One region of the Neorhizobium sp. T25_27 genome, then DNA from elsewhere that is predicted to be linked to it. Evidence: riboswitches for the same ligand, from Rfam matches in the RefSeq annotation. Region 1 holds a riboswitch; each other region holds the start of a gene.
What was found. Region 1 has a riboswitch for thiamine pyrophosphate ahead of C5J24_RS02395 (ABC transporter permease). Riboswitches for the same ligand answer to the same signal wherever they lie in the genome.

Region 1 (2,197 bases):
ATTGACGTTGATCAGTTCCACGTCAGCGTTCGAAAGCCCTTCGGAGGCTAGCATGCGCTTCAGCATCGCATCCTCGAAACCGGTGACGGAAAAGCCGACCTTCTTGCCCTTCAGATCCTTGAGGCTCTTGATCGGACCGTCCGCCAGCACAGTGACGGTGTTCAAGGGCGTCTCGACCAGCGTGCCGAAACGCACGAGCGGCAGGCCTGCCTCATGGTCGAGATAGAGATTGGGCTGGTAGTGGATGCCGATATCCGCCTGGCCGGCCGAAACCAGCCGCGGCACTGCGGAGGCGTCTGACGGCGGGATGAGCTCGACATCGAGCTTGGCATCGGCAAACAGCCCGCGCTGCTGGGCGATGACCATCGGCGCATGGTCCGGATTGACGAACCATTCGAGCAGCACGCTGAGCTTGTCGGCGGCCTGCGCAGAAATCGGGGTGGCAAGGCTGGCCAGCGCGATGAAGGACGCGGTGAGGATACGGATCATGATCGGACGGAACTCCCTGATGCGGATGAAGATGAAGGGTCAGCTTCGCTGGCCCACGGGGCGAGTCCGGCGGTCAGCCGGTCGATGAGAAGCCTTAGAATGAGGGTAAGGATTGCCAGTATGGTCATCGCCGCGAACACGGTGTCGGTCTGCATGCGGGCATTGGCCTGGACCATCACGAAGCCGAGCCCGCCGGACGCCCCGACCCACTCCCCGACCACGGCCCCGAGTGGCGCCAGCGGTGCCGCGACCCTGAGGCCCGAGACGAGGCTCGGGATCGCCAGCGGCACACGCATCGACACCAGCGTCTGCCAGTGACCTGCCCCCTCCAGCGAAACGGCGTCGAGGATTTCCTGATCGGTGCGGCGAAGACCGTCGGCAAAGGCCGACGCGACCGGAAAGAAGATGATGATCGTCGTCATCGCCACTTTCGAGGCGAGGCCGAAACCGAGCCACAAAACCAGGATCGGCGCCAGGACGAAGACGGGAAAGGACTGTAGAATCAGTACCATCGGCCAGACGAGACGGCCAAGCCGCGGCAACGCGGCGACCCCGAATGCCGTGGCGATGCCGAGGCCTGCGCCGATCGCGAGGCCCAGCGCGATTTCCGTCAGCGTGACGAGGCCGTTCTGCAGCAGGAAACCCGGCTGCCGCCCGAAGGCGGAAGCGACGGCAATCGGAGACGGCAGGATGTAGCGGGGCGGAGCAAACAGCCAGACGCCCGCTTGCCAGAGGGCGACAAGCAGGACGAGGCCGATGACCGCATGGGACGCACGCATGATGCTACGCGCCGAACCTGCACGCCAGGACCGGATATCCTTGCGGAACCACGGGAAGAATGGATATCATCGGTCGATCTCCAGATCAGTCAATTACGGAGATCCAGGTGAAGCGGAGAAGAGAAAGTATCGTCGAATGACGCCTATTTCCGTTCCTACGCCGGCATGACCCGGATCAGGTTCAAGGGTCCGGCTCACCGCCATCTCAGCATCGTCAAGATGCCCCCCTCGGAAGAACACGATAACTGTCGGTTTTCGCTATGTCTGTCAAGCGGACCGGACGGTCCGCCCGCTATCGTTTCCAACTCACCGTGCGTAGAGTCGGTCTAGGCGAACCACCCTGCCCAGCAGGGCCAGCGCGATGACGGTGAAGAGGATCAGGACGGCCGAGATGGCATGCGCGGTCGGCTCCAGGCTGAAGGTCGATTCCGCGTAGATGCGGACCGGCAGCGTCGTCAGCCGGGCGGTGGTGAGGAAGCTCGTCACCGTCACCTCGCCGAAGCTCAGCAGGAAGCCGACGATGCCGGCCGCAAACAGCCCCGGCGCCAGGCCCGGCATGATGATCAGAAAAAACCGCCGCACCGGGCTTGCCCCGAGGCTCGCCGCCGCCTCCTCCTGCGCCCGGTCGAGCCCCATCACCGAGGTGGTCAGAAGCGTGATCGCAAACGGCAGGATGACGATCACATGGATCGCCACGAGGCCGAGGAAGGGCGGAATGATCAGGTAGATCTGCAAGAGCCGCAGCATTCCGACCCCGATCGCCACGTGGGGCAGCGACATCGGCAGCAGCCAGAAAGCCAGGAGCGCGGAGCGACCCTTGAACGGATAACGGGCGAGCGCGAAGGCCGCCGGCAGCGAAAGCGAAAGCGCCACCAGCATCGAGGTGACGGCAAGCTGCACCGACACCCAGAAGGCATCCGCATACGTTC
Region 2 (2,197 bases), on a different contig from region 1:
AGCGGCTGGGAGGTCTTGGCGGCCGGCATCATCCAGTTGGTGGTCGGGATGACGTCCTGGAAGGCCGGCGAGACCATGAATTTCAGGAACTGTTTCGCCAGGTCCTTTTCCTTCGCCCCCTTCAGCATGCCGGCGACCTCGATCTGGATGTAGTGGCCTTCGGAGAACGCGGCGGCCTGATAGCGGTCCGTCTTCTCCTCGACCATGTGATAGGCGGGCGAGGTCGTGTAGGAAAATACCATCGGCACTTCGCCCTTGGTGAACAGGCCATAGGCCTCCGACCAGCCGGGCGTGACGGTCAGCACGCGTTTCCTGAGCTTCGCCCAGGCCTCCGGTGCCTGGTCGCCATAAACCGATTTCACCCAGAGCAGCAGGCCGAGGCCGGGTGTCGAGGTGCGCGGGTCCTCAATGGCGATCTTCTGCGCGGGATCGCCGTCCACCAGTTCGTTGAGGCTTCTGGGTGGGTTCTTCATTGCCTGCGTGTCATAGACGACGGCGAAATGGCCGTAGTCGTAGGGGATGAACGTGTCGTCGCTGTAATTGCCGGGGACCTTGGCCGCGGCGGCGTCGAGCCCGTGCGGCTCGAACAGGCCGGTCGCCTTCGCCTCGGAGATCAGGTTGGTATCGAGGCCGAGCGCGATATCGGCGTCGGTGCCTTTGCCCTCCAATTTCAGGCGGGTCAGAAGCGCCACGCCGTCTGCGACGCCGACGAAATTGAGCTTGCAGGCGCAGGCCTTTTCGAACGCCTCTTTCACCTTGGGACCCGGCCCCCAATCGGAGATGAAGCTCTCGTAGGTGTAGACGGTCAACGTCTTTTCCTGCGCTTCGGCCGGCGCGGAAAGGGAAAAGGCGGCAGCGGCCGCGAATATCGAAAGAATGGTGCTGCGCATCAGCGTCTCCTCGTTGTGGTGACAAAGGGGAATAGGCGCTGATGAAGAGCCGTCTAATCCCTCCGCCGGTGTTAACCGGATCAGGTTCCGCGGGTTAGCCAAAGGCCTCTCAGCCGCACGAAAACGCGCGGCACCCCGTTAGAGCAGGATCAGATTTAGCGGCGAGGCGAATGGCTGGCAAGAGGCGGTCTGCGGCCGGCTCAAGGCGCATTCGGCAGGAGCAACATGACTCAGTGGTTCATTGCTCAGTGGTTCTGCGGAAACACTTTCAGTTCACGCGGAACGATCGCCATGCCGCCCAGCCGGTTGGCAACGGCGTAGTCGATAGTCTTCTCGACCACATCGGGCATGACCGGTTTGGTGAGAACGCCGAGCGAGCCTTGGACGCCGGCTTCCACATCGTCCGGATTACCCGTCATGAAGACGACGGTGATGCCATATTGCTCGGCAAGCTCGCGCCCGATCTCTGGACCAGTCCGGCCGTCCGAAAGATTGACATCGACCAGGGCAATATCGGCATAGGCGGCGAGCGCCAGGGCGTGTTTGCGGGCATTGGCAAAACCGGCGACTTTCAGGCCCATGGCTTCGATCGTCTCGGCTACATCGAGCGCGATCAGAAACTCGTCTTCGACAATCATAACTCTTTGATTCATCGCCTCAGTGGCCAGCCGACGACGCGTAACATTTGTCAGCATTGGATGTCCCCATTCGGTTGATCGGTTCCGGGCAGGCCGATCCGTCCCCGGGACATTTCGACCACTACTCACACCCCAGAACGCCCCGGGACATCATATGTTCCGCTCCGCGACAAATATTTTTTTAGCTAACTATCTGTTAAGCTTAACAAATTGCAAATCAGCCTTCAATTTCCTCACGCAGCATTTCGAGCTCCAGCCATTCTTCTTCCATTTTGCTGATGCTTTGGCGCAGCTTTTCCATCTCCGCAGCCAGCTTGTTGAAGGCGGCGGGATCCTTGGTGAAGAGGTTGGGATCGGCCATTTTCTTCTCGCGGGCGGCGATCTCGGCCTCGGCTTTTGCCATTTCCTTCGGCAGGTTCTCGAGCGCGAATTTCTGCTTGAAGGAAAGCTTGCCTTTGCCCTTCGGGATGCCGGAAACCGATGCTGCAGTATCGGTTTTTGCCCTGTCAGCTTTTTCCGTGCGGCGCCTTTCCTCCAGCGCGCCCTTCCGCTGCGCCAGCATATCCGTGTAGCCGCCGGCATATTCGATCCAGCGGCCGTCCGGTGCGTCCGGATTGGCGGGGGCGATGGTCGAGGTCACGGTGCGGTCGAGGAAGTCACGGTCGTGGC
Region 3 (2,197 bases), on a different contig from region 1:
AGGCCTGGGCGCGCAGTACCGCATCGGCGGCGATCCCGTACCAGACCGCGCTCCAGAGGAGATGCGAGGTGGCGAGCATCGATTGCGCCGCGATTTCGGCGAACGGCTTTGGAAAGATCTGGACGGACGGCGCCTCGCCCCTGAAGAGGAAGCCGTCGGAGCAAGTGCCGCGCATGCCGAGCGTATCCCAGTCGACGGTCTTCTGCAGGGTATACTGGCCTTGCTTGAAGACGGTCATGACCTGGTCGGTCGGTGCGGCCTTCTCGTTGGAGCGGGAGGTGACCATGATCACATCGGCGTAGGTGCCGTAGGAAATCACCGTCGCATCCTTGGTCAGGCGGCAGATGTCGCCCTCGACCTCGATCGCGCAGATGGAGTTGCGCATATTGCCGCCGATGCCGCCCTCGGTCGTCGCGGAAGCGACGAGAAGCTGGCGGCCGGCAAGCTCGCGCATGAAGTCCCTATGCCATTCGCTGTCGCCACCATGCTCCACGAGGCTCGAAACCTTAATCTGGTGCATGGCGAAAACCATGGCGCTCGCGGCGCAGGCCTGTCCCAGGATGGAGCAGACCTCGGCGATCTCGGCGATCGAAGCGCTCTCGCCGCCGAACGCGGCCGGGATCTGGATGCCGATCAGGCGCTCGGCTTTCATGGCATCGACCGCTTCGCGGGGGAAGCGGCCGTCATGATCGACGCGGTCGGCAAATTCGGCCGCTACGGTTGCCACGCGGTGAGCGCGGGCGCTCAGGCTCATGTCGGCGGCAAAGGCGGGGAGGCTCATCTCAAGCGGCCTCGCGCGCTTTCAGGATATGCGAAACCGTCTGCTCGATCGCAGCTATGCTGGCGAAGGACTTGCGGTTCAAAAGGCTGTCGGGAAACTCGATGTCGAAGGCCTCTTCCAGGCCGAGCATCAGTTGTACGGATGCAAATGAGGAGAGGCCGGCCGCATAAAGATCGGCGCCGTCTTCCAGCTCGGTCACCGCGACCGGAAGGCCGCCTACACGTGTGAGCAATTCGCGAATGGTCTCGTTCATCTCGACATCTCCGGATCGTTCAAATCTGCGTTCATCGCTGGGGACGTTACTACGCAGGAAAGCATAAGATTCCGGCAATAAACGTCGTGAAGTTAGGGCTGCGGGATTCCGTAAAATCCGATCGATCGCCATCGGCATGGCCCGGCTTGACATCAACGGCCCGCGGGTTTCTGATGGCGCCATTCACCAGGGGGGTCCCGCCAAGGGGCTGAGATACTGCTGGTCGGAACGGCTTTGGCCGGCCGAGGCGCAGTGACCCGTTGAACCTGATCCAGTTCATACTGGCGTAGGGACGGTGCGGGCGCTGCGGCAGCGAGGGCGGGAAACCGTCCTTCGCATTCCGGGGTGTTTTTCCATCATTCCAACACTGGAACTGGGTCTCCAAACGTCAAACCTTGGAGCCTTGAACCATGAATATCGCAACCACCAAGCTCACCCCGGTCGTCACCACCGGCCCGCTTCCCGCTTCCACGAAGGTCCTGAAAGCAGGAACGATCCACCCGGACGCCCGCGTGCCGATGCGCCAGATCGCATTGCATCCGACCTCCGGCGAACCGCCGGTCACCGTCTACGATTCCTCCGGTCCCTATACCGTCGAAGGCGCCGCGATCAGCATCGATGCCGGCCTGCCTCGCCTGCGCGAAAGCTGGATTGCCGCCCGCGGCGACGTCGAAACCTATGAGGGCCGCATCGTCAGGCCGGAGGACAACGGCTTCGTGTCCGGGAGCCATCTGACGCCGGAATTCCCGGTCCGCAACCAGCCCTTCAAGGCGAAAACGGGCCGGGCCGTCACCCAGCTCGCCTATGCGCGGGCCGGCATCATCACGCCGGAGATGGAATTCGTCGCCATCCGCGAGAACCTCGGCCGGCAGGCGGCCGGGGAACCGCTCATCCGCGACGGCGAAAGTTTCGGCGCCCATGTGCCGGACTTCGTGACCCCGGAATTCGTTCGGCGCGAAGTCGCCGAAGGCAGGGCGATCATTCCCGCCAATATCAACCATCCCGAATCCGAACTGATGATCATCGGCCGCAACTTCCTGGTGAAGATTAATGCCAATATCGGCAATTCGGCCGTCACCTCGTCGATGGCCGAGGAAGTCGAGAAGATGGTCTGGGCGATCCGCTGGGGCGCCGATACGGTCATGGACCTGTCGACCGGCCGC

Region 2: another riboswitch for thiamine pyrophosphate. It lies ahead of thiB (thiamine ABC transporter substrate binding subunit); the one in region 1 lies ahead of C5J24_RS02395 (ABC transporter permease).
Region 3: another riboswitch for thiamine pyrophosphate. It lies ahead of thiC (phosphomethylpyrimidine synthase ThiC); the one in region 1 lies ahead of C5J24_RS02395 (ABC transporter permease).

The regions. Positions count from the first base shown of each region.
Region 1 covers NZ_PVBJ01000001.1:452,242-454,438, reverse strand. Annotated here, with positions in the region: gene C5J24_RS02400 (ABC transporter substrate-binding protein) at 1-489, opposite strand, end outside; gene C5J24_RS02395 (ABC transporter permease) at 486-1,268, opposite strand; TPP riboswitch at 1,404-1,507, opposite strand; gene C5J24_RS02390 (ABC transporter permease subunit) at 1,575-2,197, opposite strand, start outside.
Region 2 covers NZ_PVBJ01000017.1:49,286-51,482, reverse strand. Annotated here, with positions in the region: gene thiB (thiamine ABC transporter substrate binding subunit) at 1-890, opposite strand, end outside; TPP riboswitch at 931-1,038, opposite strand; gene C5J24_RS29855 (response regulator) at 1,136-1,585, opposite strand; gene C5J24_RS29850 (ABC-F family ATP-binding cassette domain-containing protein) at 1,746-2,197, opposite strand, start outside.
Region 3 covers NZ_PVBJ01000021.1:15,787-17,983, forward strand. Annotated here, with positions in the region: gene C5J24_RS30745 (acyl-CoA dehydrogenase family protein) at 1-781, opposite strand, end outside; gene C5J24_RS30750 (acyl carrier protein) at 783-1,034, opposite strand; TPP riboswitch at 1,213-1,345, shown strand; gene thiC (phosphomethylpyrimidine synthase ThiC) at 1,445-2,197, shown strand, end outside.